3 regions of the Halomonas chromatireducens genome follow, and region 1 is predicted to be linked to each of the others. Evidence: predicted binding sites of a transcription regulator. Region 1 holds the regulator's gene; each other region holds the start of a gene.
What was found. Region 1 encodes sigma-54, which starts transcription at its own class of promoters, with help from an activator protein. Its sites were predicted from a motif close to TGGCACNNNNNTTGCTNT; they were not measured.
Positions count from the first base shown of each region.

Region 2: LOKO_RS08815 (NarK family nitrate/nitrite MFS transporter) is a predicted target of sigma-54. The motif match lies at 8,290-8,307, and genes of this name have one in related genera.
Region 3: LOKO_RS03585 (HAD-IIB family hydrolase) is a predicted target of sigma-54. The motif match lies at 3,634-3,651, and genes of this name have one in related genera.

Region 1 covers NZ_CP014226.1:1,212,978-1,223,572, reverse strand. The annotation lists gene LOKO_RS05725 (ABC transporter ATP-binding protein) at 1-677, opposite strand, end outside; gene LOKO_RS05720 (calcium/sodium antiporter) at 821-1,768, shown strand; gene LOKO_RS05715 (KpsF/GutQ family sugar-phosphate isomerase) at 1,801-2,811, shown strand; gene LOKO_RS05710 (KdsC family phosphatase) at 2,871-3,428, shown strand; gene lptC (LPS export ABC transporter periplasmic protein LptC) at 3,433-4,056, shown strand; gene lptA (lipopolysaccharide transport periplasmic protein LptA) at 4,053-4,580, shown strand; gene lptB (LPS export ABC transporter ATP-binding protein) at 4,588-5,313, shown strand; gene LOKO_RS05690 (RNA polymerase factor sigma-54) at 5,472-6,890, shown strand; gene hpf (ribosome hibernation-promoting factor, HPF/YfiA family) at 7,000-7,308, shown strand; gene ptsN (PTS IIA-like nitrogen regulatory protein PtsN) at 7,314-7,790, shown strand; gene rapZ (RNase adapter RapZ) at 7,830-8,750, shown strand; gene LOKO_RS05670 (HPr family phosphocarrier protein) at 8,753-9,022, shown strand; gene pmbA (metalloprotease PmbA) at 9,068-10,408, opposite strand; gene yjgA (ribosome biogenesis factor YjgA) at 10,559-10,595, shown strand, end outside.
Region 2 covers NZ_CP014226.1:1,900,314-1,910,908, forward strand. The annotation lists gene LOKO_RS08785 (peroxiredoxin) at 1-185, opposite strand, end outside; gene LOKO_RS08790 (tripartite tricarboxylate transporter permease) at 269-2,239, opposite strand; gene LOKO_RS08795 (Bug family tripartite tricarboxylate transporter substrate binding protein) at 2,324-3,418, opposite strand; gene LOKO_RS08800 (fumarylacetoacetate hydrolase family protein) at 3,479-4,363, opposite strand; gene LOKO_RS08805 (FadR/GntR family transcriptional regulator) at 4,519-5,241, shown strand; gene LOKO_RS08810 (phospholipase D-like domain-containing protein) at 5,322-6,605, shown strand; gene LOKO_RS08815 (NarK family nitrate/nitrite MFS transporter) at 6,813-8,165, opposite strand; gene LOKO_RS08820 (murein L,D-transpeptidase catalytic domain family protein) at 8,480-9,208, opposite strand; gene LOKO_RS08825 (L,D-transpeptidase family protein) at 9,422-10,595, shown strand, end outside.
Region 3 covers NZ_CP014226.1:755,686-766,280, reverse strand. The annotation lists gene LOKO_RS03600 (YgaP family membrane protein) at 96-290, opposite strand; gene LOKO_RS03595 (DsrE family protein) at 317-802, opposite strand; gene LOKO_RS03590 (MBL fold metallo-hydrolase RNA specificity domain-containing protein) at 1,156-2,565, opposite strand; gene LOKO_RS03585 (HAD-IIB family hydrolase) at 2,697-3,584, opposite strand; gene glyA (serine hydroxymethyltransferase) at 3,836-5,101, opposite strand; gene LOKO_RS03575 (hypothetical protein) at 5,233-6,648, opposite strand; gene LOKO_RS03570 (ABC transporter permease) at 6,795-9,317, opposite strand; gene LOKO_RS03565 (ABC transporter ATP-binding protein) at 9,365-10,081, opposite strand; gene LOKO_RS03560 (arylesterase) at 10,170-10,595, shown strand, end outside.

The sequences.
Region 1 (10,595 bases):
GTACCCTGGGCCATGACCCGGCCATCGGAAATCACGTAGACATAGTCGGCTATGGACAGCGTCTCCTGAATATCGTGCGACACCACGACGGCAGTCAGGCCCAGCGCATCATTGAGCCGCTTGATCAGCTGGACCAACACCCCCTTGGAAATCGGATCCTGCCCCACGAAGGGCTCATCGTAGAGAATCAGTTCGGGGTCCAGGGCAATGGCACGCGCCAGAGCGACCCGCCGGGCCATCCCCCCGGAAAGCTCCGATGGCATCAGGTCGCGCGCGCCGCGCAGCCCGACTGCCTGCAGCTTCATCAGCGCCACGTCACGGATCATCGCCTCGGGCAGATCGGTATGTACGCGCAGGGGAAAAGCCACGTTCTCGAATACGCTGAGATCGGAGAAGAGTGCACCGCTCTGGAACAGCATGCCCATGCGACGCCGCAATCGAAAAAGCGCCTTGCGGGACAGGGCATGCACATCCTCGCCGTCGATACTGACGCGACCAGCATCGGGGGCAAGCTGCCCGCCAATCAGCTTGAGCAGGGTCGTCTTGCCCGTACCGCTGGGACCCAGGATGGCGGTGATCTTGCCCCGCGGGATTTGCAGTTCCACGCCGCGGAAGATGTCCTTCTCCCCCCGGGCGAAATGCAGACCCTCCACCACCACGAAGGGGGAATCGGTCATTGCGAGACGTCCATCGAAAAAATTATCGAACATCGTATCCTAACCGGGTCGCAGGGCGCCAGCCCAACGCAGGCCGCACTTGCACCCGGGCCCGCCAGCACGTCTAATATACGCCTCCTGGATGCCTCGGCCCCGCCTTATTCATGCTGATCCCCCTGCTCATGGCCACTGTCGGCCTCATCGGTCTGGTCTGGAGCGCCGATCGTTTCGTCGGCGCTGCCGCAGCCACGGCGCGCGGCACCGGCCTGAGTCCCCTGCTGATTGGCATGACCGTGGTGGCGCTGGGGACCTCGGCCCCGGAAATGGTCGTGGCAGTATTCGCAGCACTGGATGGTATCCCCGACCTGGCCACCGGCAACGCACTTGGCTCGAATATCGCCAACATCGGCCTGGTTCTCGGCATCACGGCCTTGGTTCGACCGATCCCCGTCCCCTTCTCTCTGGTGCGGCGCGAGCTGCCGCTGCTTCTTGGCGCCACCGGACTGGCAGGCTATGCCCTGGCCAACGGCATCCTGGGGCGCTTCGACGCACTGTTTCTCTCCCTCCTGCTGATCTTCAGCCTGTGGTGGCTGGTTCGTGCCGATACCCCGGACGCCGCCCCGATGGGAGATATACCCGACCTGGCGCTGCCACGGGCGCTTAGCTGGCTGGTCGGCACGCTGCTGCTGCTGGCACTCAGTTCCCGCATACTGGTCTGGGGCGCCAGTGAACTGGCCCAGGGCATGGGCGTCAGTGAGCTGATCATCGGCCTGACCGGCGTGGCCATCGGCACAAGCCTGCCGGAGCTGGCCGCCTGCGTGGCCAGCGCCCTCAAGGGGCACCATGAACTGGCGATCGGCAATGTCATCGGCTCGAACCTGTTCAACCTGCTGGCAGTGCTGCCCATTCCTGCCCTGCTCGCACCTGGGCCGATCGATGCGGCAGCGGCAAGCCGCGACTATCCGATCATGCTGCTGCTGACCCTGGCCATGTCCATGCTGCTTCTGTGGCAGCGCCAAGGCCGCATCGAGCGTCTGCCTGCCAGCCTGCTGCTGGGGTGCTATCTCGCCTATCTGGGCTGGCTGGGGCTTGTCGGCAACGGCGCTCCTTGAGTGAAACGCCACAACGGGCAACAATCATCATCATGACCATAGACGCTGCTTCTCCACATCAAGCCGATCCCGCCGACGTATCGCCATTGCGCGATAGCGCCCGTCGCACGCTTCAAATCGAGCACCAGGCCATCGGCGCCCTTGCCGATCGACTGGATAGCCATTTCGATCATGCCTGTGAGCTCATGCTTGCCTGCCAGGGTCGGGTGGTCGTCACCGGCATGGGAAAATCGGGCCATATTGCCGGCAAGATCGCCGCGACCCTGGCCAGCACCGGGACGCCGGCCTTCTTCGTCCACCCCGGCGAAGCCAGCCATGGCGACCTCGGCATGATCACTCCGGGCGATGTGGTGCTGGCCCTTTCCAACTCCGGTGAAACCGGAGAAGTCACAGCGATTCTGCCACTACTCAAGCGTATGGGCACGCCGCTGGTCAGCATGACGGGGAACCCCGAGTCGACCCTGGCCCGCCATGCCGACGCTCACCTGAGTGCCGCCGTCGCCCGTGAGGCCTGTCCCCTGGACCTGGCCCCCACCGCCTCTACCACAGCGGCGCTAGCCCTGGGAGATGCCCTGGCCGTCGCCCTGCTGGAAGCCCGCGGCTTCACCGCTGAGGACTTCGCCCGCTCACACCCGGGAGGCAGCCTGGGAAAGCGGCTCCTGCTACGGGTCGCCGATCTCATGCATCAGGGTACGCGACTGCCGAGCGTCCCGATGGGCAGCCCGCTGCGGGACGCACTATTGGAGATGTCCCGACAGGGGCTCGGCTTCACCTGTGTGGTGGACGTGCAGAATCGACTGATTGGTGTCTATACCGATGGCGACTTGCGCCGCACCCTGGACCAGCATACCGACCTCAGCCAACTGAGTGTCGATGACGTCATGACTCGCCCCGGCAAGCGCATCGCCCCCGACCTGCTGGCCGCCGAGGCGGTGCGCGTCATGGAGGACAATCGGATCACGGCCCTGGCCGTGGTCGACGAAGAAGGACATCCGGTCGGTGCCCTGCACATGCACGACCTGCTGCGCAGCGGCGTGATCTGACGACCCATTGAACCCCTGACCTTTTGAACCACTGACCTTTTGAACCACAAGGAGAGCCCATGGCTCTGGCAACTCCGATCAACGACCCCCGGCTCCTCGACCGTCTACGCCAGATCCGTCTACTGGCCCTCGATGTCGATGGGGTACTGACCGACGGACGACTCTACTTCCAGGCCGACGGCGTTGAGATCAAGGCATTCCATACCCAGGACGGGCTGGGCATCAAGCTGCTGCGGCGCGCCGGCATCCAGGTTGCCCTGCTGACGGGTCGAGAATCCTCCATGGTCAGTCATCGCGCTGCCGCGCTGGGCATCGACCACGTCTTCCAGAGCTGTGAGGACAAGCTGGCCACCTTGCGCGAACTCTGCCGACGCAAGAACCTCTCTCTGGAGCAGGTCGCCTATTGCGGCGACGATCTTCCCGACCTGGCCGCCATCCAGCGGGCCGGCATTGGCATCACCGTCCCTGGAGCCCCTCCCTACATTCACGCCCTGGCCGACTGGGTCACTTTACGCAGCGGTGGCCACGGGGCCGTTCGCGAGATCTGCGATACCCTGCTCGAAGCCCAAGGACACCGAGACGCCCTGGTCGACACCTATCTTCACGTCCAGCACTGACCCCATGCTGCCCAAGCGCCTGCCCCGCCCCTCGTTTCGACTATGGCTCCTGCTGATCCTGATTGGCCTGGGAGCACTGCTTGCATGGCTAGCGCCCTGGCAGACTCCCGCTCCCGGCCCGGTGCCCACCGACGAGGCCGGCGAACCTGACTACTACCTCGAAGAAGCCAGGCTGACGCGATTCGACGCCCAGGGCCGTGCCCACCAGCGCCTGGACAGCCCGCGCCTGGTGCATACTCCTCACGATGATGTCACCCGAGCGGTAACCCCGGTGGCCCACTTGATCGATCGAGAGGGTAGGCGCTGGATTGCCAGCGGCGACGAAGGGCGACTTGGCCCCGGGGGCAATCCACTGACACTGACCGGCAACGCCCGACTGTTCGCCCCCGAGGAGCGCTGGCAGCTCGACACAGAAATATTGCACTTCGACGCCAATGTCGGGCACGCCTGGAGCGACACCCCGGCACTGCTCCAGCAGCCCCCCCAACACATGCGCGGCGACCGCTTCGATGCCTGGATCCATGACAACCGGTCACGTTTGACCGACAATGTTCGCGGCCACCACCCCCCGGAGCGCGCCCAGCAGGGCCAGGCCGAAGCCATCGAACCAGAGGATGTCACGCCATGAAGCAATTCAAGTTCCCAACCGCCCGCATGCTAATCGCCCTGGCGCTGGTTGGCATGGCGTGGGGAAGCGGCCCGGCCCTGGCCCAGCAGCGAGACGCCGACCAACCCATCGAAGTCGAGGCCGACCAGCTCGATCTCGACGACACCGCCGGCACCGCCGTCTATACCGGTGACGTGGACATTCGCCGGGGGACCATGCAACTGACCGGCAACCGGGTCGAGATCCGCCGCAACCAGGCTGGCGAACTGACTCGCGCCATCGCCACCGGCGAGCGCGCCTATATCGAGCAGCAGCCCGACCCGGACGAACCCGTGGTGCGTGGCTGGGGGCGAACCATCATCTATCATGTCGCCGAGCGCCGCGTCGAACTGATCGACAGGGCCGAGCTGCATCAGCGGGGCGATACCTTCGATGGCGGCTATCTGGAGTACTTCCTCGATCGCCGCGTGGTTCAGGCTCGTGCCGAGAGCGAAGGTGTCGAAGGGCGCCAGCGGATTCGCATGACCCTGCAACCGGAGCGCTGACGTGGTAATGAAGACCCTGAGAGCCACTCACCTGGCCAAGAGCTACAAGCGTCGCCGTGTGGTACACGACATCAGCCTCTCCATCGAGCAGGGCAGCATCGTCGGCCTTCTCGGCCCCAACGGTGCCGGCAAGACCACTTCGTTCTACATGATCGTTGGCCTGGTCCGCGCCGACGCCGGTGAAGTGCATATCGACGACCTGGACCTGAGCGGGTCGGCCATGCATGAGCGTGCCCGCGCCGGCATTGGCTACCTTCCCCAGGAAGCCTCGATCTTTCGCAAGCTCTCGGTGGCGGATAACATCATGGCCATTCTCGAGACGCGCAAGGACCTGGACCGACGAGGCCGTCATGCGCGCTTGGAAGAGCTGCTGGAAGACTTTCATGTTACCCATATCCGCAACAATCTCGGCATGAGCCTGTCTGGCGGCGAACGGCGACGGGTGGAGATCGCCAGGGCGCTGGCCACCGAGCCGGCCTTCATCCTGCTCGATGAGCCTTTCGCTGGCGTGGATCCTATTTCCGTTGGTGAAATCAAAGGCATCATCCGTCAGCTCAAGGCGCGTGATATCGGCGTCCTGATCACCGACCACAACGTGCGCGAGACATTGGATATCTGCAATACCGCCTACATCGTCGGAGACGGGCAGATCATTGCGGAAGGTGATGCCAATGCCATTCTCGCCAACCGCAGGGTGCGTGAGGTCTATCTCGGCGAGGACTTCCGTCTCTAAACCTGGCGACTCGATCAACACAACTGCCTGCTGTCAATATAAACATGCATATTCGGCACGGAAATTGCGGATGGCATGCTTATTGCACTCAAAACACTTGCAAGTCGAACCATTGGGGGCTAGGGTGGTTTTTTTCGGCAGATGAGCCCCCTATTCTCATGGCCATGAAAGCATCCTTGCAACTCCGTGTCGGCACTCAGCTGACCATGACGCCCCAACTGCAGCAGGCGATTGCGCTGCTGCAGCTCTCGACGCTCGATCTGCGTCAGGAGATCCAGCAGGCGCTGGAAACCAACCCCATGCTGGAACTCGACGACGGCTTCGGCGAACAGACCGCCGAAGCGGTCCAAGACGACGATTGGGCCAGCGAAATTCCCTCTGAACTTTCCACCGACAGCGACTGGTCTGACACCTACCCCGACCATGGCGCCAGCTCGGGCAGCGGCGAAGGACCTGATTTTGAACGCCAGGCCGCCGGGCAGAGCCTGGCCAGCCACCTGATCTGGCAGCTCGCGATGACCGATCTCAGCGAGCGCCAGCGCCAGATCGCCGAGAGCCTGATCGATGCCGTGGACGGCACCGGCTACCTGGCGCAGCCGCTGGAAGAGATTCGCGACGGGCTCCGCCAGCAGGGCCTCGAGGGCCTGCCAACCCGGGAGGTCGAGCAGGTGCTGCTGCGTCTGCAGCAATTCGAACCTACCGGTGTCTTTGCCCGGGACCTGCGTGAATGCCTGATGCTGCAGCTCGCGGCACTACCCGACGACACCCCGCTGCTCCCCCAGGCCAGGCGCCTCGTCCGCCAGTTCCTCGAAGCCCTGGCCAGCGACGATCGCCGACTGCTCAAGCGCCGCCTGGGGCTGGACGATGAGGCCCTGGAGGAGGTGATCGGTCTGATTCGCTCGCTGGACCCGCGCCCGGGCAGCGAGTTCGCCGAGGTGAGTGGCAATTACATCACCCCCGACCTGCTCGCTCACCATGACGAGCGCGGCTGGCGTGTCGAGCTCAACGCCGACGCCCTGCCAAGACTGCGCATCCAGCCCGATTACGTGGCCCTGGTAAGGCGCGCCGACAAGAGCCAGGACAACCAGTTTCTCAAGGATCACCTTCAGGAGGCGCGCTGGCTGATGAAGAGCCTGGCCAGCCGGAACGACACCCTGCTGCGGGTCGGCCGCGAGATCATGGCCCGCCAGCTCGACTTTCTCGAGCAGGGGGAGGAGGCCATGCGGCCACTGATACTGGCTGATATTGCCCAGGCCGTGGATATGCATGAGTCGACCATCTCTCGCGTAACGACCCAGAAATTCATCCACACGCCGCGCGGCGTGTTCGAACTCAAGTTCTTCTTCTCCAGCCATGTCGGCGGCGGAGAAGGCGAAGGCGACGCCTATTCCAGCACCGCGATCCGTGCCCGGATCCGCAAGCTAGTACAGGACGAGCCGCCCCGCAAGCCGCTGTCGGACAGTCGCCTGGTCGATCTGCTGGCCGAGGACGGCATCCGCGTTGCGCGGCGAACCGTCGCCAAGTACCGGGAAGCGTTGGGCATACCCTCCTCAAGCGAGCGCAAGCGATTTCGCTGACCCCAGCCCGCTCTCTTGACCCTTCGCAGGAAACCGGAAAGGGAGGGGTTTGCAGGGCCTCAAAAAGGGTTACAATCGAGGCACCACCCGAAGGACGAAGGAGCCTGTCATGCAAGTCAATATTACCGGCCACCATGTGGAACTGACCGATGCCCTGCGTGACTACGTCAGCGAAAAACTGACCCGCGTGCAGCGCCACTACGACAACATCACCAACGTCCAGGTCACGCTTTCGGTAGAGAAGGAGCGTCAACTGGCCGCCTGCACCCTGCATGCTGCCGGCGCCGACCTTCATGCCGAGGCCACCGATCCCGACATGTACGCCGCTATTGACGCACTGACCGACAAGCTCGACCGTCAACTGGTCAAACACAAGGAAAAAGCCCAGGCCCGCGCCCAGGGCGCCGGCATTCGCTGATTGCCATGACACTGGAAACCATTCTGCCGCCGGAGCGCGCCTTGTTCGGCGTCCCCGGTGGCAGCAAGAAACGGGTGCTGGAATTCTTCAGCACCTTCATCGCACAGAACACGCCGAGCCTCGACAGCCAGGAAGTCTTTGCCCGCCTGATCGGCAGAGAACGCCTCGGTAGCACGGGCATCGGCAATGGGGTGGCCATTCCTCACGCCAGGAGCCCCCACTGTCACAGTCCGGTCGCGGCCTTCCTCCAGCTGGCGGAGCCTATCGATTTCGACGCCATCGACGGCGAGCCGGTCGACCTGGTCTTCGTACTGCTGGTCCCGGAAGAGGCGGACGATACACATCTGGCGCTACTCAGCCAGGTGGCCAGCATCATGAACGATGTCGACACTCGAGTGGCACTGCGCAAGAGCAACAGCCAACGTGAGCTCCACGAGCGGCTCATTGAAGCCATTCGACGACAGACGCCGACGCCGCTCTGACCTTCCCGGGCCGCCCGGCCAGCCAACCAGGAGACCCGCATGCAGCTCGTGATCATCAGTGGCCGTTCCGGCTCCGGCAAGTCGATCGCACTGCAGGCGCTCGAAGACTTGGGCTACTACGCCATCGACAACTTTCCAGCGATGCTGCTGGGATCGCTGGTAGAAGAACTGCCCAGCGGACCGTCCGGCCAATCCTCCATTGCTGTCAGCATCGACTCACGCAACCTCCCCCATGCCCTGGAGCGCTTCCCCCGTCTGCTCGAGGAGCTGCGCGCCCGCAAGATCGATTGCCAGGTCATCTACCTCACCACAGATGCAAGAATTCTGATCGAGCGATACTCGGCCACACGGCGACGCCATCCGATGACACGTGGCAGCGACATGACGCTGGGAGAGGCAATCGAGTCGGAAGACGCCACCCTGAGCGACATTCGCAACCTGGCCGACCTGATCATCGACACCTCCCGGCTTTCGGTCCATGACCTGCGAGGCCGCATCACCGACCAGGTTGCCAGCCATCGGCCCGATCAGTTGACGCTTACCGTCGAGTCCTTCGGCTTCAAGGGAGGGGTGCCCCTTGATGCGGATATCGTCTTTGATGCCCGCTGCCTGCCAAACCCCTACTGGGACCCGCGGCTGCGTTCTGCCACCGGCCGCGAGCCCAGCATCGTTGAGTTCCTGGAGCAGTATCCGCTGGTGGGGGAGATGCTTGACGACATCATCGGCTGGATCGAGCGCTGGCTCCCCGCCTATCGCAGCAGCCACAGAAGCTATCTCACCGTCGCCATCGGCTGCACCGGTGGACAGCATCGCTCGGTATACCTTGCCGAACGGCTGGCACACCACCTGGCCCAGCTGCAGCCTGACGTTCGCCTGCGCCACCGAGAGCTCGGCATACACACGCCGGTCTCCCCCTCACCACAGGACGCTCCGGGAAAGCCTGAACGCAAGGAGTCGTAAGCGTGGCCAGCCGCAAGCTAACACTGACCAACAAGCGTGGCCTGCACGCCAGAGCGGCCACCAAGCTGGTGCAGTGCTGCCAACCCTACCAGGCACGAGTCACTGTCAGCCGTGGCGGCCAGGATGCCGACGCCTGCAATATCATGTCACTGCTGATGCTCGGCGCCCCGTGCGGCACCGAGCTGACGGTGAGCGCCGAGGGACAGGACGCCGAACAGGTCCTCGATGCGTTGGAGACCCTGTTCGATGCCCGCTTCGAAGAGGATGCCTAAGCACCCCTCCCCCTGGACGTGACACAGCGCCCCTGATGGCCCGCCTCAGCCTCCAGCGATGGTCATCTCATCGATCAACCAACTGCCGGAGTGGATACTGCCACGGGTGTCGATATCGCTGCCGACCGCGGCCAGCCCCTTGAACATCGCTTCCATATTCGAAGCGATGGTGAACTCCTCCACCGGGTGCTGGATTTCCCCGTTCTCCACCCAGAAGCCGGCAGCGCCCCGGGAATAATCGCCGGTGACGCCATTGACCCCCTGCCCCATCAGCTCGGTGACGAGCACCCCGCGGCCCATGCGCGCCAGCAGTTCGTCGCGGGTTGCCAGCGGAGCGTCGATACGCAGGTTCCGCGCACCGCCGGCGTTGCCGGTGGTTTGCATGCCGAGACGCCGGGCGCTGTAGGCGGACAGCATGTAGCTGGCCAGTTGCCCATTCTCGATGAAAACGTTGTCACGGGTCTGGACCCCGTCATTGTCGAAGGGGGAGCTGGCCATGCCGCCCCTCTCCATGGGCCGCTCATAGAGGGAGAACCAGGCCGGGAAGAGCCCGTCGCCCAAGCGGTCGCAGAGAAAGGAGGCCTGCCGGTACAGCGAGCCCCCGGCGATCGAACTCATGAGATGGCCAATCAGGCCACTGGCCACCGTGGCATCGAACAGCACCGGCAGGCGCCCGGTATCAGGCCGCCGGGAGCCCATGCGGCGCAGTGTCTTCTCCGCCGCCGAACGTCCGACAGCCTCGGGTGCCAGCAGATCCCGCGGATCGCGGGCACTGGTATAGTCGTAGTCGCGCTGCATGCCCCCTTCATCCTCGGCGATCAGCATGCAGGAGAGCGAGTGGCGGCTGCCGCACTGGCTGCCCAGGAAGCCGTGGCTGTTGGCATAGACCCGCACCCCTTCCCCACTGGAGAGCGAGGCCCCTTCGGACTGGCGTATCCCCGGCTGGCTCCTGCCTGCAGCCTCGCAGGCCAGGGCCAGGTCGATGGCCTGCTCGGTGGTCAACGCCCATGGATGGTGCACGTCCAGATCGGGGAGCTCCGTCGCCATCAGCGCGGCATCCGCCAGCCCCGCCGCGGGATCCTCGCCGGTGTAACGGGCGATGGCCACGGCCTTTTCCACGACCGCGTGTATCGACTCATCGCTGGCATCCGTCGAGGAGGCACTACCCTTGCGCCCCCCCTGATAGACGGTCACCGCGATGCCCTGGTCGCGGGACAGCTCGACGGTTTCCACTTCGCCCTCACGCACGCTGATACCGATTCCCTGGTCGACGCTGGCACCCACTTCGCAGGCGTCGGCGCCCAGGCGGCGTGCCAGTGCCAGTGCCTGCTCGGCACGGGACGTCAGCAGCGGCTGTTGAGCGGCGGCATCGAAAGCCTGTGTCATCTGTCTCTCCCTCATTCACCGGCCCGGCCGGCATTCGAACGTGTCAGTATCCCGCCATGCGCTGGCGGGCTGGTATACTGTGTCGCATTGATCCCACCGGGGCGATCAAGCTCACGATACTGTTGACCCTTCACACTAGTTGGTAACGGCATGTCCCAGGAAGTCCCTTCACAGCCAGACGAGCGGC
Region 2 (10,595 bases), 690 kb from region 1:
TCGGCCTTGACCACGAAGCCGGGCATATGAGTGTTGGAGCATCCGGGCGTGAATGCACCCGGCACGGTGAACAGCACCACCCGCTTGCCGGCAAACAGCTCACCGGTGGAGATGTCCTGGGGGCCATCCGGGCCATTGGTCTTGATCGTGACGTCGGGAATCTTGTCGCCTACTGTCAGTGTCATACCAGATCCTTCCATGTGGTGTGTGGTGCTTCCAGGCTACGCCAATGTGCTGCCTTGTCCAGCATGCATGAGGTGGCGCGAGCTCACCATGGCATCGGCAAGCTGAACCAGATGCCCGATGGAGGGGTAAGACGCATCAGTGCGAACATCCCCTGGGCGGTGGCATACACGATGGCGCCGTAGAGTGCCGCGCTGGCCAGGCGCATCCTGGCACATATCAATAGCAACCAGGCCAGCAGCAGCGGGGTGGCCAGACTGAAGCCGACCAGCCATATCGCCACGCCATAGGCGAGAATGCCCGCCAAGACCGGCAGCTCCTGACGCGAGCCAAGATGAATGATCCGCCCTTGCCGACGCAGCCGATAGAGCTGCCGGCCAAGGATATACACGCTCAGCAGCAGCCCCGGTACGATTCCCAGCGCCGGCATCAGCCGGGCATTGCTTCGAAAGCCCAGCATCTCGTAGAAGGCATAGGCGAAGGTGACCAGCAGCAGCGACGAGGCGAGCAGCAGAACGGCAGTATCGCGGGGCGCTTCATCGTCGCTCGTGGTATGACTCGCTGGGCCGGTCGAGTCGGCGGGCGCCGTTGTCTGCCTGGCGCGCCACTTGCGCACCAGGCCGAGCAGCATGGGGACGACAATCAGCGATGCGATGATCAGCACGCCTGGCCGGGTCAGCCAGGTGAAGCCGTGAATCTGCGTGGTTAGCCAGAAGTACTGCTCCATGGGCGTGGCCAGCACGAAGCCCACTAGGACCGGTGCCCGCGGCCAGCCGGCATTTTTCATAAGCCAGCCGATCACCCCCAGCACCAGCAGGGCGAGAATGTCACCGAAGGTCTGGGTACCCTGATAGGCGCCGGCTACCATGATCAACAGCAAAGGTGCGGCGATCAGTGCGAAGTTGATGCGCGTCAGTCGGGCCAGATAGGGCGTCACGGCAAAGCACAGCGCGGCACCCATCACCGAGGCGAGCGCCACGCTCCACACGATCATGTACATCAGGTCCGGCGTTTCGCTGACCATCCTCGGCCCGGGATAGAAGCCGAACGAGAACAGTGCGCCGAGGAAGATGGCCGCGGCAGGCCCGCCGGGCACGCTGAACAGCATCGTCGGCACCAGATCGGAGATCACGGTGGCGTTGTTGGCGCCCTCGGCGCCGGCGACCCCACGTATTTCTCCCTTGCCGAAGCGCCGCTTGTCCTTGGTCGAACTCATGGCGTGTCCGTAGGCGATCCAGGTTGAGGCGCTGGCGCCAACGGCCGGTACGAAGCCGCCGAAGATACCGATGATCGACGAGCGCACGATCAGCCAGCGGCTGCGCCAGAACTCCCTGAAACTCTCGCCCCACTTGCCCATGGTCATGGGTTTGCCGGCGATACCGCCGCCGGCAGCGACCATGCCGATCAGCTCAGCCACTGCAAACAGCCCCAGTGCGACGATTGGCAGCGACAGGCCGTCCATCAGATAGGATTGGCCGAAGATGAAGCGGTAGTTGGCCGCGGCAGGAGCTGCGCCTACCACGCCCAGCAGGATACCGAAGCAGGCCGCGGCGAGACCCACGACAATATCCTTGCCGACCATGCTTGCGGCAAAGCAGAGCCCTACCAGGGCGAACATGAACAGCTCCGGCGTACCTAGTGCCAGCACCAGTGGGCCGGCAATCGGGATTGCCACGGAGAGGATCAGGGCGCCGAACAGGCCGCCGACCATCGATGCCAGAAAGCCCACACCCAGTGCCAGCGAGGCCTTGCCCTGCTTGGCCAGCGCATGCCCCTCGATGGCTGTGGGCGCTGAGGCCGGTGAGCCCGGAGCACCCAGCAGTACTGAGGTGATGGTGTCGGCAGTATAGATCACCGAGATGGCACCCAGCAGCATGGCCAGCCCCGAGTAGCTGTCCATGAGGTAGATAAACGGCAGCAGGATCGATACGGCAGCGACGCCGCCTAGCCCCGGGAGCATTCCGAACACCATGCCGGCCAGCATGCCGGCGAACAGCGCCAGCAGGCGTATAGGTTCGAACAGTAGCCCCAGAGCCGTTGTAATGTTCTCTAGCACAAGACATGTCCTATGCGGGGGTCAAAAAAACGCGGCCAGGGCCACTCGCGGGGCGGGTGGCTGGCCGCGGCATGGCGGTTGGTGTCAGAGATCGACGTCGTACTTTTCCGAGAGCAGCGTGCGCAGGTGCTCGCGTACCTCATCAGAAGGTTGAAGCGCCTCGCTGAGCGACTCGGTGACATCCGAGGCCGGCAGCAGGGAATAGCCGCCCACGGCGTTCACGCTCCGTTCCTGATACTCGGGGTCGCCGTTGATGGCGGCAATCGTTTGTTCGAAAATTTCAAGAATCTCGTCCGGTGTACCCTCCGGCAGGTAGGCAGTGAGGCCATAGTTGAAAGTCACGGCACCGATCGACTGGAAAGCGTCCCACTCCACGCCGGAGGGGGCTTCACCGTACAGCTCCTCATAGACTTCGTAGACCGAGGGGTAATCCGGGAAGGCCGCGTCCCGTGCGCTGAGTACACCGTCTTCTCCGACCGAGCCGCCGGTCATAATGGGTACCGCGCTGCCAGCCTCAACCATGTCGACCACCTGTGACATATAGGCCGGTGTGAACTGGAAGTCGATATTGGTTTCGCCGCGCTCGAAAGACAGGCGGGCCGGGCCGCGGCCATCGAAGCCGAGCACCGTCTGGATATCGAGGTCGAGCAACTCGAAGGCCAGCAGCGTGGGGAGGTCGCTGGCCGCTGCGGCGATGCCACCATAGATCAGGGGCATGTCGGGTTCCTTGAGACCCGCAGGCGAGTCGATCCCGGTCCGTGGCGAGACGTAGATTACCGCACCGAAGGGCAGGCTATAGGCCGGGCGCATGGCGGCGAGGTCATACTCCACAGCGTCCATGCCCAACACATAGGGGTTGGACGTGGACGAGGTGGTGAACAGGATCGTTTCGCCGTCCGGCTCGGCGTTCTGTGCGAACCAGTTGGCGCCGAGGATTGAGCCGCCCCCGGGGCGGGTCTGCACATTAACGCGAGGGTTGCCGGGCAGGTGCTTCTCGAGGAACGGCTCGAGGAATTTGGCGGCGACATAGGTGGCACCACCTTCGCCGAAGGGGACGACCATCTGGATGGTCTTGCCCTCGTAGAAGTCCTCGGCCAGGACATGGTTTGCGGCAAGGCCGCCGGCGGCGACCAGCACGGCGGCTGATAGCGTCTTGAGTACGGGTGGTTGCGTGAACATGGTGTGCTCCTGGTGTTGTTGTGAAATATTGTTGACCCGGTGCGTATACCAGAGGGAAGGTTACTGGCCAACTCGGTTCTCGAGTATCCCCATTCCCTCGACCTCAATGCGTACCACATCGCCAGTCTGCAGGAACCTGGGAGGGTTGAAGCCGATGCCGACCCCCACCGGGGTGCCGGTGATGATCACGTCCCCCGGCTTGAGTTCGATGCCAGCGGAGATGGTTTCGATCAGGGTGGGAATGTCGAAGATCAACTGACCGATATTGGAATTCTGGCGTAGTTCGCCGTTAACCCAGCACTTGATGCTGGCATCGGCGGGATCGATCTCATCGGCGGTGGTGATCCAGGGCCCCATCGGGCAGAAGCCATCCAGCGATTTGGCCAGATGCCACTGCTTGTGATTCTTCTGTAGGTCCCGGGCGGTGACGTCATTGACGACGGTATAGCCCCAGACGTGATCGAAGGCCTGAGCCTTGCTGATGCCTCGCCCTCCTTTGCCAATGATGATGGCAAACTCGGCTTCATAGTCGAGCTGCTCGGTCACCGCGGCGTGGCGCGGGATTTCATCGCCGTTGGCGATCAGGGTGTTGTAAGCCTTAGTGAAAATGATCGGGTGTTTTGGTACTACATCGTCGGCGCTGGTACTGCTGTCGAACCCGGAGTTGCTGAACTCGGCCGCATGTTCGAAGTAGTTCTTGCCGACGCAGAACATGTTGCGGTGGGGGTGTATGGGCGCCTCGACGCGTACCTCGTCGAGCGGCCTGCCGTCGTCGTGTAGCTGGATCCTCTCCCTGAGGTCGTCCCATGCCTGCACTAGCTGATTCATGTCCCCATCGAAGTTGGGTATCAGCTCGGACAGCGGCCAGTAGCGCTGGGTGTGCCCATCGATCAGGGCGACAAATGTCGCCTGATCGGGGCCGGAGCGGAGTGTGGCGAATTTCATCTGGCTTGGTTCTCCATAGGTTTATTTTGGTCCCGCATTTACCGAGATTAGAACTTGTGAAGTACCAATTCAAGGGTAATTTTTGAATAGTGAGACCAAATGGTATAGTTTTCTCTACATTGGTAATCGGAATGGCGCGACATGAAGGACAGCCTGTGAGTGACAAGACCCTGGGCAAGGCGGTGCGTGCTGACGGTGCGCGATCCCTGGCTCGCTATCTGCAGCAGCAAATCGAGAGTGGCAGTTTCCCCGCGGGACACCGCTTGCCAACAGAGCGTGAGCTCAGTGAGCGCTTTGCCGCATCGCGTGGCGCGGTCAGGCGGGTGCTTGGCAACTTCAAGCAGCTGGGGTTGATCACCCAGGTCGTGGGCAGTGGCACCTTCGTCTCGGAAAGGGTCGGTGAGCTGGTTGTGCCACGCGATGAGCCACCGACTGAGGCTCGTTCAGTGGCTATCCAGACCAGTCCGGCACAACTGATGGAGGCGCGGCTGCTGATTGAGCCGCAGATGGTGGCACTAATCGTGCGCTACGCTACCGCATCCGACTTTGAGCGGATGGATGAGTGCATCGTCCGCTCGGAAGCCGCCACGGCTATCGAGGAGTTCGAGCACTGGGATGGGGCACTACACCAGGCGTTTGCCGAAGCTACTCACAACAGCTTCTTCCTGCGTATTCTTGAACTGACCAACGTGGTGCGTGAGGAGGGGGAGTGGGGCCGTCTGAAGCGAGTCTCGTTGACCCCGGAGCGGCGCAAGCGCTACGAGATGCAGCATCGTGCCATTGTCGCGGCACTGCGTGATCGCGATGAGGACACGGCTAGGGCGTTGCTCGAGGAGCATCTCAGGGAAGTGCAGAAGAACCTGTTCGGTAGAGACTGATCCGGGGGCGCCGAAACCCTCGCATTCTCCCTGGGTGCCTGCAATTATTGAGGCAATCTCATGAGGCAGGGAGCCCGTCTGTGAAACGTCGTACTCGCATCGTCGCCTATACGGCGGTGGTGGTAGCTGTGATCTTCAGCGTGGGTAGCGTACTGCTCTACAACGCCACGCCCAAGCCCAAGCGGCTGCTCGAAACCGTGGCAGTGGACTTTACTACCGGCGATGCGGACTTCCAGCGCAGCATGAACCTGATCTTCGAACAGCCGTTGGTAGCCGGTAACCGCATCGCGATGCTCGAGGACGGTGAGGCGATCTACGCCGACAAGCTCGAGTCCATCGATGCCGCCGAGGTATCGATTACCTTCGAGACCTTCGAGTTCTGGGGCGAGAAGGCCGCCGGCCCCTTCGTCGAGGCCCTGGTGGCGGCAGCCGAGCGTGGCGTCTCGGTACATGCACTGATTGACTATTACGGCTCCGTAGACGCAGAGGCGGATAAATTCGAGCGCATGCTGGATGCAGGCGTCGAGATGATCCGCTGGCGTAAACCTTCCTGGTATCAGCTGGCGCGTTTCAATCACCGCACCCACCGTAAACTGCTGGTGGTGGATGGTCGGACCGGTTTCATCGGCGGCGCCAATATCACCGACCGCTGGTTGCCCGACGAAGACGGCCAGGCCTATCGCGATCACCATTTTCGCGTCGAGGGACCGGTGGTGGGCAACATGCAAGCCGCCTTCGTCGATACCTGGCTGGATGCCAGTGGCCGGCTTCTGCTGGGCGATGTCTACTTTCCTGAACTGGAGGCGCAGGGCGAACTGGAGGCGCAGATGGTGACAAGCGCACCTCGCGAAGGTCGCCATCGTATGCGCAAGATGCTGATGGTGGCGATTGCCACGGCCGAGCAGCATATCTCTCTTGGCACGGCCTATTTTTATCCCGACGCCGAGTTTCTCGAGGCGCTGATCGACGCTCGCGATCGTGGCGTCGAAGTCAATATCCTGGTGCCCGGTGACAGTATCGATAAGGGCTTCGTGCGCCACGCCTCGGTCAACCGCTGGCGGCCGATGCTCGAGTCGGGTGTAGCAATCTATGAGTACCAACCCTCGATGTACCATGCCAAGTTGGTCAGCATTGACGATCGCTGGGCCAGCATCGGTTCCACCAACCTCGATAACCGCTCCTTTCGCATCAATGCCGAGGGCAACCTGAATGTCTTCGATGAGGGTTTTGCCCGGGATATCCGTGAGCTGATCGAGGCGGATATCCGCCACGCCGAACGCTATGAACTTGAGCGCTGGGAGAGCCGCCCCTGGCACAAGCGTCTGGCCGGCTGGATCAGCATGCTGGCTGGAGCGCACTTCTGATGCTTGGCGGGTATCTCTGATGCTGAAGGAGGCTGAGTCGCTGCCAAAAGGCCTACCGCCACGTGAAGGTGACGGTAGGTCGAAGGTTGCCAGCAGCAGGTGAGGTCTGGCCTCGGCCCTAGCAGTGCCGGTGATGGCGTGTTTGCCGCGCCGCTCCGCAAGCGACGGCCGGGTGGGGCGAGTCCCCAGCTGTGTGGTGCCGATGGCTCAGCGTAGCGACAGGGCACCGGCGCCGGTGTCTTCGCCCACGGCATCCTGGTAGGCCTTGGCCTCCTCGGCCTCCGTCTCCGGGGAGAAGCGCACCAGAAGGGCGCAGGAGGCCAGCACCAGCACGGTCAGGCCCAGGTAGAACAACCCTTGTTGATAGGTGATCGCTTCCGAACGGAACAGGAAGGCAGCCGCCACGGCGCCCACGTTGCCGCCGGCACCGACGATGCCGGCCACCGCGCCCAGAGCCTTCTTGTTGATGAAGGGCACCACGCCATAGGTCGCACCCTCGGCCATCTGCACGAAGAGGCTGAATACCAGCATGATGCCGATGGCGTAGGAGAGGACATGCATCTGCGAGAAGGCGACCAGGGCGAGGCCTTCACAGATCAGGGCGATGAACAGCCAGCGTACTCTGCCCTTGAGACCGCCGTTCCTGGCGAACAGATCGGAGAAGATGCCGCCCATGGTGCGGGCGAATACGTTCATCAGCCCGAACAGCCCGGCGATCATGCCGGCGGTGGCCAGCGTCAGGTCGAAGTGATCGAAGAAGTAGATGGCGGCAATGTTGTTGATGGTCAACTCGACGCCGAAGCAGATGGCGTAGACCACGAACAGTGCCCATACGCGGATGTCCTTGGCGGCCGCCAGGAAGGTCTTGCCGGCACCGCTGTCGCCGTTGGCCTGGGGAAGCTCGCCCCGGGCGCGCAGGTCCTCGAAGTTGCCGTTGGGCGCATCCTGGGTAAAGCGGTAATAACAGATTCCGGTGACGAACAGCACCACGCCGGGCACCACCATGGCCAGGCGCCAGCCAAGCGTCTCGCTGACACCGAGCATCAGCAGGCCCGAGAAGATCAGCGGCATCAGGATCTGGGTGGTACCGCCACCCAGGTTGCCCCAGCCGGCGCTGGTAGCGTTGGCGGTGCCGACCACGTTGGGCGCGAACATCATGGTGGTGTGGTACTGGGTGATGACGAAGGAGGCGCCGATGGCACCGATCGCCAGGCGCGCCAGCAGAAAGGTCTCGAAACTGTTGGCGAAGCCGATACCCATCACCGGAATCGAGCCCAGGATCAGCAGGCCGGAGTAGGCCTTGCGCGGCCCGATGCGGTCGCATAGCACGCCGATCAACAAGCGCACGATCACGGTGATGGCAACCGAGGCGATAATGGTGTTGCCGATCTGGGTCTGGGTGAGGGAGAGATCTTCACGGACCACCGCCATCAGCGGGGCAATACCGAACCAGCCGAAGAAACAGATATGGAAGGCGAACCACGAGAAGTGAAACGCCCGCATCTGCGGGGTACTGAAGTTCAACAGGCGAATCCTGTTGGCCTTGTTGAGGATTTCCATGGGTCAGGCCTCGCGCTTGATGGGTAGCGATTACGGAGAACGAGCCCTTCATCGTTGAAGGTCTGGTTCGACGCACTCGTACCCCGGAGAGCCTGGTCCACGCCTACCACTCTTTGATTTGCATCAAGCAATCAGCTTGCCATTGTTTTATTTTTCTTTTTATTTCATTTGTTTAATGGGTAAATATAGCTTTGCGGCAGCGGCGGGAACGGTAGTCGAAGAGAAAGTGTGGTGCAGTGCGAAAGGGGAAATGCCCCGCAATGGTGCCATCGGAGGCCTGTGCAAGCGATGGCAGCCGTAGGGGGCAATGGCGGTCAGTTCATGGCCAGCTGCTGGCTATCATTCTGACAGGCCAAAAAGGCGGAGCTCTCCAGCCACTCCGAGTCGGGGTAGTAGGCGAAGAGGTACTGGTCCTCCTTGATGCTGTCGATCAACGGGTAGGTGATTTCCTGCCGCACGGCGGGGCAGCCCTGGCTGCGCCCCAGCCGGCCGGTCTTCTCGATGAAGGCCTCGCTGACGTAGTCGGCGCCGTGGATGACGATGGCGCGCTGGTAGGCGAGGTCATTGATGCCTTCCTCAAGGCCTTCAAGGCGCAGCGAATAACCGTTGCGGCCGTAGTAGCTGTTCATGGTGCGAAACAGGCCCAGGCTCGACTGGTGGCTGCCGTAGACATTGGAAAAGACCTCGGCCATGGCATCCCCCGTGCCCTGGCCGTGAGAGACCAGTTCTTCGAACAACAGCCGCGACTCAGCAAGGTCAAAGACCCACAGGCGTGGCTCTGTCGAAGGGCGGGAAAAATCGATCACCGCCAGGCGCTCGGCATTCGGTTCGGCGCAGGCCAGGGCACTGGCGGCGAGGCGAAGCACATGGGGATCGGCGTCTGGCGCCAGCCGGGTCAGGGTAAACCCAAGGGGAGCCTCGTACTGCGGGTCGGTGAGCAGGGCCTGGGCCAGGAAACCGCCGGCCTGAGCGACAGGCGCGGCGAAAAGCAGGGTGGCAAGCGCGGTGCAGGAGAGTCGTGATAGCGTGGGGTGTCGAGTCATGGCAAGCCTGTATGCAACTCGTCGGGTCCTGTCGCGCAATGCCATCGGCGACATGACCCGGGCAGAGGGTACGGAGCCAGCATCCGTGAGCTCCGGATAAAGACACTATTATGAAGGCATGGGCCAGGAAGGCCAGGGCGTCTATCAACGGATCAGGGGTGCATCATGCGGGTATTTGTCACGATCGGGTTTGTACTGGCTCTTGTGTCAGGAATGGCGTCAGGCGGCCAGGTCGAGGCGCCGACGAACGCCAGGGAGGGTGCCGGTGATGTCGCGCAAGCCATCACCCGTCTGGTCGATGGTGAGGAGGATGCCCTGCAGGCCTTCTACGACGCTCGCGGCCATCGCCCGGCCTGGCAGGATGGCGAGACGGTGGCGGCCTTTGCCGCGGCGCTGCATACGCTGGATAGCGATGGCCTCACGCCCCAGGACTATCAGGCTGATAACCTGGTGGCTGCCCATCGCCAGGCCTATGCCGAAGGGGATAGCGATGGGGGGAACGATGCGGGCAACGATGGGGGCATCGAGAGACAGGCGCGATTCGACCTGCATGCCAGCCAGATGCTGCTGACGGCACTCACGCATCTGCAGCGGGGCAAGGTGGATCCACGCAGTATTGATCCCGATTGGGAGATTCCCATCGTGGATGCCGAGCTGGACCCTGCGGCCATCTCCCGTGCGGTGGATGCCCAGCGCTTCGAGCAGGCCTTTTCCGAGGCGCGTCCCGCCTACGCGCCCTATGAGCGCCTTCGCGCTGGCCTGGCCCGGTATCGAACGCTGGAGCGACTGGGCGGATGGGAAAGCCTGCCTGCACGCGAGCGGGCTCTGCGCCCGGGCGATATCGACGACGATGTCGTACTGCTGCGGGAGCGCCTGGCCATCATGGGCGAGGTCGAGCTCATGGCTGCTGCCATCGAGGCCTTCCCGGGGGCCGTGCTGGATGGGACCGACCCGCGGCGCTATGACGCCAAGCTCGAGGCGGCCGTGCGTCGCTTCCAGCGGCGCCATCTGCTGGAGGTGGATGGCATCGTCGGTGCCCAGACTCTGGCCGCTCTGAACGTGCCGGTGGAGGACCGCATCGATCAGATTCGCCTGAACATGGAGCGCGCCCGCTGGCTGTTGCATGGCCTGCCGGAATCCTTCGTGCTGGTGGATATCGCCGGCTATCGGCTCAGCTACATCCGCCCCAATGGTGAAATCTGGCGTTCGCGCATCGTGGTGGGGCGACCCTATCGACGCACACCGTCGCTGCGTTCCGAAATCACCCACATGACGGTCAACCCGACCTGGACGATTCCCCCGACGATCCTGCGTGAAGACGTGCTGCCCGCCGTTCGCCAAGACCTGGGCTACCTGTGGCGTGAGCGAATCCAGGTACTGAGCCCGT
Region 3 (10,595 bases), 460 kb from region 1:
GAGCTACAGCTCTGTACTAATAGCGATAGCCACTCCCTACAACGAACGAGACCCATCACCGTGGTGATGGGTCCCGAGTCACGCAATCAAACCGGCTATTGCTTCTTCAGCTTGCAGGTATTGATTCCCAGCAGGGTATAGGCCGGGCAGAAGTTCAACAGCCCGGTGGCCAGCGGCAGCAAGCCGATCCATCCCCAGGCACTGATGACGCCGGTCATCGCCAAGCCGATCAGCACGGCGCCGATCACGATACGCGCAATCTTGTCGATGCTACCTACGTTACTCTTCATGCAGTTCACCTTGTGACTTGATGGCCTCAGAAACTGAAAACCGGAATAGTCGAATCACGCATCATTTCGGCCATTGGGCCAGGAGCCGCAACGCCAACACCCTCTCGCAGATCAGCTTGCTCATGTTCGCTGTTGGGCAAATAGATCGCGCACACGTCGACCTGGGCGCCATTGGTGATCAGCATCTGCAAGATGCCTTCCGGGGTGACCTGCCCGGCCGGATTTTCTGGTGGCGTATTGACAGGCTCGGCGCTGGCATAACCCTCTACGGCCAGGTCTCCGGCAGCATCACAAAGCAGGATCGAAAGATCAGCGCCCTGCTGCTGCATGGCATTGGAAAGGATCATCGCCATAGCCTGTGTCTGCAGGGAGTCGCTGGTGAGGATCACCAGTGCGCGCTCGGCGCTGTCTTCTTGGCCGTGGTCGTCGCCGTGGCTGGCGGCAAGCGCCGTACCGAAAAGACCCATCCCGGTAGCAACGGCGGCCAGGGTCAGTGTTGTCTTGATGCTCATTTCCTCACCTCTCTCATTTGATTCATTGCGCTGGCATCGACTCCAGGATGCTGTCTGAGCCGAATCCTTCGACTGCTTATACCACAAAGGAATATATTAATAACCTAACTCCAGAAAAACAAGAGTAGCCCATAACCTGATAGCTGGCACGCGACATAGGGACGCATCTTGATGTCAGTCAATATTTCCAGCTTGAGGCCAGACAGAATCGATCGCCCTAGGACAATGCTTCATTTCTCCGTCGCGAAAGAGAAGGCGCAAGCGATGCAAGAGAGGCATCAACCACCTGATACGCAGGAACCGCGAAAAAAAAGGCCGCTTGAAAGCGGCCCGGAGAGTCGTATGGTGCTGCTCTAGAGCTCGATCCGGTCGCCGTAGGCAGGGATCTCTGCCTTGATGGCGCTCTCGGCCAGGCCGGCCTTCAAGGCCTCCTGGGCCGCAGGCTCGCCGTGGACCAAATAGAAGCGAGGGTTGTTGCGGAAGGCGCCGGCCCAGCCGATCATGTCGGTCTGGCCCGCGTGAGCCGAGAAGCCGCCGATGGTATGAACCTTCGCCTTGACCGCCAGGTCCTGCCCCAGGACGCGTACCCGCTGGGCACCGTCGACGATCTGGCGACCCAGGGTACCGGCAGCCTGGAAACCGACAATCACCAGCCGTGTATTTGGCTTCTCCAGGTTGTAGCGGAAGTGGTGGATGATCCGTCCGCCGGTACACATGCCGGCACCGGCAATGATGATCGCACCGCCATGAATGCGATTGATCGCCATGGACTCCTCAACGGTACGGGTCATGCGCAAAATCGGCAGGTACTGGCTGGTGTCGCCGCTGGCGGCGATATTGAGCACCTTTAGGTCCTCGGCATCCAGCGCCTTGCGCGCCCGGTGGTAGAGTTCGGTGACCTTGATCGCCATGGGACTATCGAGGAACACCATCTGCTGGCGCAGCCTCCCCTCGTGGTAGAGCACGCTGAGATGATAGAGGATCTCCTGGGTACGCCCCACGGCGAAGGCGGGAATCAGCACATTGCCTCCCGCCTCGTGGGCCTTCTCCAGCACCTGGGCAAACTCCTCCAATGTCTCGTCCAGAGGGCGGTGGTCACGGTCACCGTAGGTACTCTCCATCAGCACCACATCGGCCTCATAGACCTTGTCGGGGTCGCGCATCAGCACCGAGCTGGGATTCCCCAGATCGCCGGAGAACACCAGCCGCTTCTGCTGGCCACCGGAGGGGACGGTCAGCTCGACAATCGCCGAGCCTAGGATATGGCCGGCATCACGGAACACCAGGGTGGCACCGCCGGGCAGGTTGACCGGCTGGCCATAACGGTGGAACTCGCAAAGTGCCAGAGTTCGCTCCACGTCGTCCAGGTCGTAGAGCGGTTCAACCAGTGGCTTGTCTTGGCGCTTGCGCCACTTGTTCTCCCATTCCACGTCCTTGGCCATGACAAAGGCGGCATCCTGCAGCATGATTTCAAGCAGGTCACGAGTGCCACGGGTGCAGTGGATGGGCCCACTGTAGCCTTCTCGCACCAGCTTGGGCAGCAGGCCTGCGTGATCCAGGTGGCCATGGGAGATCACCACCCCTTCGAGTTCCCTCGCCAGCTTGCCGAACGGCCTGGCGTTCGCCTCATCGGCATCTATACCGCCCTGGTGAAGGCCACACTCCAACAACAGCTTATGGGTACGATCATTACCATCTACTTCAAGAAGATAGCGAGAGCCGGTCACTTCCCCGACCGCTCCCAGAAAGGTCAATGTCGACATTGCGTCTCGAGCCTGCGCGTCTATGAGTGTCTAGCCGCCAGCATACCGGAAGGTAGCCACCTTGGGTCGAACAAGTGCAGACAGATAGGAGCGACCAAAGCGCCGACACACTTTGGTGAAACAAGGCTGGTTCAGGAGAATAGCGACTGCTTCGGCATCGCCCCGGCACCCTCCGCGCCCCACCAATAAGCGATACCTTCGACCCAACCCGAGGGGCCCGCCGATCGGCTACGATAAAGCGCCGGCTGGCATGGAGCCAGGGTAGAGACATCACTGCCTCGAATCACCACCGCCTGGTCTACGGCTTCCAGCAGCGACTGGTCGCTGGGTCCATCGCCGAGACCCAGGGTCAGCGGCTCGCATCCCCGCAGCGATTTGAAGCGACCCACCAGCCAGGTCACGGCCCCACCCTTGTCCAGGCCGCCGGTAACATGCCAGAAGCGTCGGCCTTGAACCAGATTCAGGCCATCGCCCTGAAGCGCCTCGCGAAAGGCGGCAAGGGATGAGGCATCGCTCTGCCATAACAGGGGTTCGCTCCCCTGGCGCATCCGAGCCAGCCGGGCCTCGTCCGCCTTCACCCCTGTCAGCGCCATGACCTCCTCTAGCGTCATCTCGCCCAAGGTCCTGAAAACACCCCCAAGTCGTTCCCGCCACACGCTGAGTCGCTTTCGAATGAAGTCGATATCCAGGCCCAGGTTTCGCATGGCACTCCCGTCCGAACCATAGCTATCACGCTCCAGGTGGGCATGCCGCCAGGCCGGGGGCAAGCCAACCACGCTCCCATTTTCGGCAATGAATGGCGTATCGCCTAGCCCGAGCTGCTCTCGCAATGGCAGTAACTCGGCACGGGTACGACAGGTAACCGGAATGACCGGCACGCCCAGGGTCTTGAGCCGCTTCAGCCAAGGCTTGGCTTGCTGCCATTGAAAGCTGTCATGGTCGAGCAAGGAGCCGTCGAGGTCGGTGAAGACCAGGCGCGGCTGCAGGGCGGGGTCCAGAAGAAGCGGCTTCATCGTCATGGTGGCTCCAGCGCGATCGGGATTGGAAAACCCTATGCATGGAAAATCCTCTGCATGAGTCGTGCCAATCCAGCCTGGAGGCCAGTGCGGCTCGCCCCTCCCCGAGGGCAGGCGTGCTGGCAGCGTCGAATCGCCACCAAGGCGGCATCGCATGCACAGAAATAGTGCAAAAAAGCCCCGTTCTGGTGCAACCAGAATGGGGCTTACGATTCAGGTACTCAACTAAAGCTAGCTATCGCCGAGAGTGGTTCTCAGCGATAGACGGGGAAGCGCGCGCAGACAACTTCGACCTTGCCCTTCACCTCGGCTTCCAGAGCGGCGGTATCGTCGCCCCTGGCCATGGTGTCGAGAATGTCGCAGATCCAGCCGGCCAGTTCACTGCACTCGGCTTCACCGAAGCCGCGTGTGGTCACCGCCGGGGTGCCGATGCGCAACCCGGAGGTGACAAAGGGGCTCTGGGGGTCGCCGGGTACGGCATTCTTGTTGACGGTGATGTGGGCGCGCCCCAGGGCGGCGTCCGCATCCTTGCCGGTCAGGCCCTGCTTGATCAGCGACAGCAGGAAGAGATGGTCTTCGGTACCACCGGATACGATGTCGTAGCCGCGCTCGATGAACACGCCGGCCATGGCTTGGGCGTTCTTGACCACCTGCTGCTGGTAGGTCTTGAACTCCGGCTCCATGGCTTCCTTGAAGCAGATCGCCTTGGCAGCGATGACGTGCTCCAGCGGGCCACCCTGACCGCCGGGGAAGACTGCGGACTGCAGCTTCTTTTCGATCTCGGCATCGCCCTCGCTGGAGAGAATCAAGCCGCCGCGGGGACCGCGCAAGGTCTTGTGGGTGGTGGTGGTGACCACGTGGGCGTGGGGCAGCGGAGTCGGGTAGACGCCAGCGGCCACCAGGCCGGCCACATGGGCCATGTCGACCAGCAGATAGGCCCCCACCTCGTCGGCGATCTCGCGGAACCTGGCCCAGTCGATGATCTGGGAGTAGGCGGAGAAGCCGGCGATGATCATCTTCGGCTGATGCTCGCGGGCAAGCTTCGCCACTTCCTCGTAGTCGATGCGACCACTCTCGTCGATGCCGTACTGCACGGCGTTGTAGTGCTTGCCGGAGAAGTTGGGCTTGGCGCCGTGAGTCAGGTGGCCGCCGGCATCGAGGCTCATGCCCAACACGGTATCACCCGGCTTAACCAGCGCCTGGAAAACCGCGCTGTTGGCCTGGGACCCGGAGTGGGGCTGGACATTGGCGTAGCTGGCATTGAACAGCTGCTTGGCATAGTCGATGGCCAGCTGCTCGACGATGTCGACGTATTCGCAGCCGCCGTAGTAGCGCTTGCCGGGATAGCCTTCCGCGTACTTGTTGGTCAGCTGGCTGCCCTGGGCTTCGAGAACCCGGGGGCTGGCATAGTTCTCGGAGGCGATCAGCTCGATGTGCGCTTCCTGGCGAGCGACCTCTTTTTGCATCGCATCGAACAGGACATCATCGAAACCGGCAATCGTCATGTCACGGCTGAACATCGGCGGGGAACCTCGCATCACGGGAAGAATCAGGATGCATAATGATACCCCAGCCCATGACGGCTTTCACTTGAAAGGCCGTCATGGGCAGCAACACCATTTCTCATGCAGGCTTTAGCCCTGCTGCAGCTTCAACGTGTTTCCACCTTCATGGAAAGCTTATCCGGAAGCCCCAGCGGGTCAACCATGTAGGTGGCCATGTTGCTTTCCGAGGGCAGGGTAATACTGATATCCAGCTCCTCGGCTGCCCCTTCCAGAAGCTCCACCAGCCCCATCAGAACCGACTGAACCTGAGGGCCGAACATCATGCCGAAACCCTGGGCCTGGGTTCGCGCCTGCTCGACATACTGCGCTTCGGTAACACCCTCCATCGCTGCCCCCAGTGTGGCCAGGCGACCGAAGAGCCCTTGATTGGCGAGCGATAGACGGATGTCGCCCCCCAGCAGTGTCGCGGCTTGCAGCGAGCCGGCATCGGCAAAGACATCTGCGGGTTCCATCCCACCCGGCAGCACGACGGGCAGATTGATATCTAGCATCAGGCGTAGTGCGTCGTGAAGTTCGATACGACTGTCGCTGACCAGGACACTGTGCTCGCTTCCCTCCTTCCAGCTTCCCAGGAAGGCGGCGTCAAGGCGCAGCTCACCGGTCCCGTCGGTCAGTACGTTACTGGCCATGCGCAGTTGGGTCCGCTCGTCTTCCGGGGCCATTTCGATCATGCGAGCCAAGTCCATATGAAAGCCTTCGATGCGCACCCCGCCCTGGCCGTCAGAAAAGTCGCCATCGACATCCAGGAGCTCCAAGCTGCCGACCAGTTGGTCAGATTCGATCGCGAGGTCGCGCAGGATCAGTGAGTTCAGCTGCTCCTCACCGTCCACATCCAGCCCGGTCAATCCTTCGAAGCGCAGGGAGGCGAGCGTAAAGGAGCCGGAGCCGAACTCATCAAGGTCTTCCCCCGAGCCTGCCACTCCCGTGAGCTCCAGCATGCCGATGCCATCATGGGCCAGCGACTGTCCGCGAACCTGTTCAATGGTCATGCGGCCCTGGCTGCTGGTGAAAGGGGTACCATAGAACATGTCCTCGGCAATCTCAGAGGCAAGGTCGATCACGATGCCATCGATCGCCAGGCTGCCAATGCGGACCTCGTCTGGCGCCAAGCTGTCGTCCAGGGGGAAGACCGCTCGCGAGGGCTTGCCCAGCACGATACGTTCTGCACTCATCAGCATCAGCTCGGTCAGACTGTCCTCGATGCGCACCCCTTTCAGGGTGACCTCATCGGGACTGTCATAGTCACCGCTGACCTCATAGCTGTCGATGAGTAGCCGCTCACCCTCCTCGGACTCGAAGACGAAGTCCTTGGCTGTGACACGGGAGCGCAGCATGGCACTGGAGACATCGCCGATCTCGACGTTGCCGTAGCCCCCGAACAGGGAGCGAAGCTCGGTCTCGAGCCGTTCTGCGTCGGCAAATGCCGCGCCGGACACTCCCGTCAGCGTGGCGAAAGCCAGGGCGGAACCAAGGCGCGAAGCACCTGGACGTGGTGCATTCATCGACGTCACCTCCTCTGTGAAAGAATAACAGCGCGCCGCACGGCCGCCTTTACATAGTGTAACCAGAAAAGCGCCCCTCGGCTTCCCTCGCCAACGGAGCCAGTCAATGTCAGGTCAACGCGGAGTCCGGCACACGACGCAGTCATTCACGCTTCACCAAGCAGGCCAAGGCTCTCCATTGGCGTCTGCCGACGCACGCTGCGCGACAGTGCATGACCGATCACGCCGATGACCAGCGCACCACCCAGCGGAAGTATCAGCCATAGCCCCCAGTGGATACGCGGCGCCAGGTCGAACCAGGCAAGGTAGATTCCCGCCGCGGCCAGCTCGGCAAGCAGCGCCCCCATCAGCCCGCTGGCGAAGCCGAGAATCGCGAACTCGGCCCCCTGCACTCGCGAGATCAGGCGGTCACCGGCACCGAATACGCGCAGCAACCCGCTCTCGTGGGCACGGGTCGGACGGCTGGCGGTAAGGGCAGCATAGAGCACGCTGATACCGGCCAGGAGTACGAAGCCGAGCACGAACTCCACCGCACGGGTCACCTGGGTCAGCAGCTCTCGGACCTGGCCGAGGATCGCCTCGACGTTGAGCAGCGAGACACCCGGGAACTCGCGAACCAGCGCCCTGCTGATGTCGTCGCGCTCACGGTCGAGGTGGAAGGCGGTGATATAGCTGTGACCGAAACCCTCCAGCACATCCGGCGGGAAGATGACGAAGAAGTTGGGGCGGAAGCTGTCCCAGTCCAGATCGCGCAGGCTGGTGATCTCGCCGACGATATCCTCGCCACCGATGGTAAAGGTCATGGCATCACCCAGCCCCAGCCCCAGCCGCTCGGCCAGGCCATCTTCTATCGAGATCGGCACCCGGCCTTCGGCAAGCGTGGGTGACCGGTCGAACCACTGGCCGGCCACCAGGCGATTGCCCACCGGCAGCGTCTCGCGCCAGGTGAGATTGAGCTCACGGCGCAGCGAACCGTCGCCGCGGGCATCGGCCGGCACTGCATCGCGCGGAGCCTGGTCGTTAATCGCCGTGATTCGTCCGCGCACCATCGGATAGAGGGTGGTGCGTTCATCCACGGCATCGTCCAAGGTATCGATAAAGGCGTCGCGCTCACCGGGCTGGATATTGATGGCGAAGTAGTTGGGTGTGTCCTCGGGCAGTTGGTCCTGCCAGGTACTCAACAGGTCGCCGCGCACCAGGGCAATCATCGCCATGGCGGCAAAGGTCACCGAGAAGGCCAGCAACTGACCGAGGCTGGCGCTGCGGCGGCGTGCCAGCTGGCGCGCCCCCAGGCGCAGCGCCTGACGCTTGCCACCACCGGCAGACGGCATCCGTGCCACCAGGCGCAGCACCAGTGACAGCAGCAGCCAACCCAGCCCCCACAGCAGCACCAACATCACCAGGCCGCCCACCAGCAGGCCGAAGGCCAGCTGCGGGTCGCCGGAATAGAGCCACAGCAAGCCGCCGAACACCAGGCTGGCCACTCCTACCACCAGCCACGCCGAGGCGGGAAGCGGATCGAGTTCGCGACGCAGCACCTTGAGCGCGCTGACACGCTTGAGGCGCAGGAGCGTCGGCCCGGCGAAGCCGACCAGCACCGCCAGCGCCGTCAATATGCCCAGCAGCAGCGGCAGCGGGCCGGGGGGCGGCAGCTCCATGGGCAGGAAGGCGGTGAGCAGCCACAGCAACCCGGCCTGGCCGACCAGGCCCAGCAGCGCCCCCACCATGGAGGCAGCCAGAGCGAGCCACAGTAGCTGCAGGGCAAACAGCTGGGTCAGCTGACGCTGGGTGGCACCGAAGCAGCGCAGCAGCGCCGCGGTATCCAGATGGCGCTCCACGTAGCGCCTAGTGGCCATGGCCACTGCCACACCGGCCAGCAGCACCGCGGCGAGTCCGGCCAGGCTCAGATACTGTTCCGCCCGCGACAGCGCATTACCCAGTTGGGGACGATCGCGCCGGACGTCACGCACTTCGACGCCATCGGCAGTCAGCCCCCGCAAGCGTGGCAGCACCGCATCGACCTCACTCGGCGCCCCCCGGGCCAGCAGCGAGAACTCGATGCGGGAGCCGGGTTGCACCAGGTCGCTCGCCTCGATATCGGCCTGATGCATCATCAGGCGCGGATTGAAATTGGCGAAGCCCCCGGACTGGTCCGGCTCGCGCTCGACCAGGGCGGTAACCTCGAGACGCGTCCGACCAACCTGCACCCGATCGCCGAGGTCGACCTCCAGCAGCTGCGCCAGGCGTGGCGACAGCCAGGCCTCTCCCGGCGCAGGACCGCGTGCAAGCCGCTCGACACCCGCCCCGCGGTCGACATGGACCTCGCCGTAGAGGGGGTAATTGTCGTCGATGACCTTGAGGCTGGCCGGCTGGAAGGCGTCTTCGTGGCTGGCCATGGATACCATGCCGACCTGCTCGCTCAGGGTCAGTCCGGCCTCTTGCAGCGTCTGTCGCAGGGTATCCTCGAACGGCCGTGCCTGCTCGAGCACGAGGTCACCGCCCAGCATCTGCCCGGCCTGGCGTTCGAGGCCGCGCTCCAGACGGTCGAGAAAGAAGCCGATCATGGTCGAGGCGGCCACCGCCAGGGCCAGCGCCACGAACAATGCACGCACGTCGGCGGCGCGCAGGTCGCGGCGCATGCCACGCAACGACAGGGCCAGGGCTCCCATCCCCCGGCGCGCCTCGGCAGGTTCAGGAACAGTACCGACGGCGTCGCTCATGCCCCCACCTCATCCAGCTCCAGTGGCATGAGCCGCCCCTCTTCCAGCTGAAGGCAGCGATCGCAGCGTCGCGCCAGGGCATAGTCATGGGTCACCAGCACCAGGGTGGTGCCCGCCTCGCGGTTCAGGGCAAACAGCAGGTCGATGATGCGACCGCCCGTGGCATGGTCGAGGTTGCCGGTGGGCTCGTCGGCGAAGACCAGCTGCGGTTCGGTGACGAAGGCCCTGGCCAGGGCAACGCGCTGCTGCTCACCGCCGGAGAGCTGCTTGGGCAGGTGGTCGAGCCGCTCGCCGAGGCCGACCCGAGCCAACCAGTCGCGGCCGCGCTGCTCACTATTGGTAAGCGGCGCCAATTCCAGCGGCAGCAGCACGTTTTCCAAGGCCGTTAGCGTCGGCAGCAGCTGGAAATTCTGGAACACGAAGCCGACCCGACCGGCACGGAGGCCGGCGCGTCCATCTTCATCGAGGCTCGCCAGCGCCTCGCCGAATAGCGTCAGTTCGCCACTGGTGGGCTGGTCGAGCCCGGCCAGGAGGCCGAGCAAGGTCGACTTGCCGGCACCACTGGCTCCGAGGATCGCCAACGTCTCGCCAGGGAACACTTCGAGGTCAAGGGCACTCAGAATGGTCAGCGGTCGTTCACCGCTGGTGACCTGCTTGCCCAGGCCGCGGGCGTGTAGAATCGTGGAAGAGCTGGTTCTCGAGGAGTCTGACATGACTAGAGGTATCCCTGTGCTGCTGTCTATTTCCGATCAACTGAGCCGGCGTTGGCGCCACTGCCTTGGCGTCTGCTTGCTGGGCCTGATGGCACTCGCTGCCTCACCGACCGCGCTGGCCGCCGGCACCCCGACGCTGCTGGTCATGGGCGACAGTCTCAGCGCCGCATACGGCATCGAGCAGGATGAAGGCTGGGTCAGTTTGCTGGAAGCGCGTCTCGACGGAAAGGCGGAAGTGGTCAATGCCAGCATCAGCGGTGAGACGAGCAGCGGCGGCGCGAGCCGACTTCCCGACCTACTCGGACAGCATGAACCCCACATTGTTCTGCTCGGGCTGGGCGGCAACGACGGCCTGCGCGGCCTGCCACCCAACCAGCTGGAGGCCAACCTCGCCGCCATGATCGAGGCAAGCCGCCAGGCCGGCGCCGAGGTGCTGCTACTTGGAATCGATATTCCGCCGAACTACGGCCAGGCCTACCGCGACGCCTTTACCGGGGTCTTCTTCCAGCTCGCC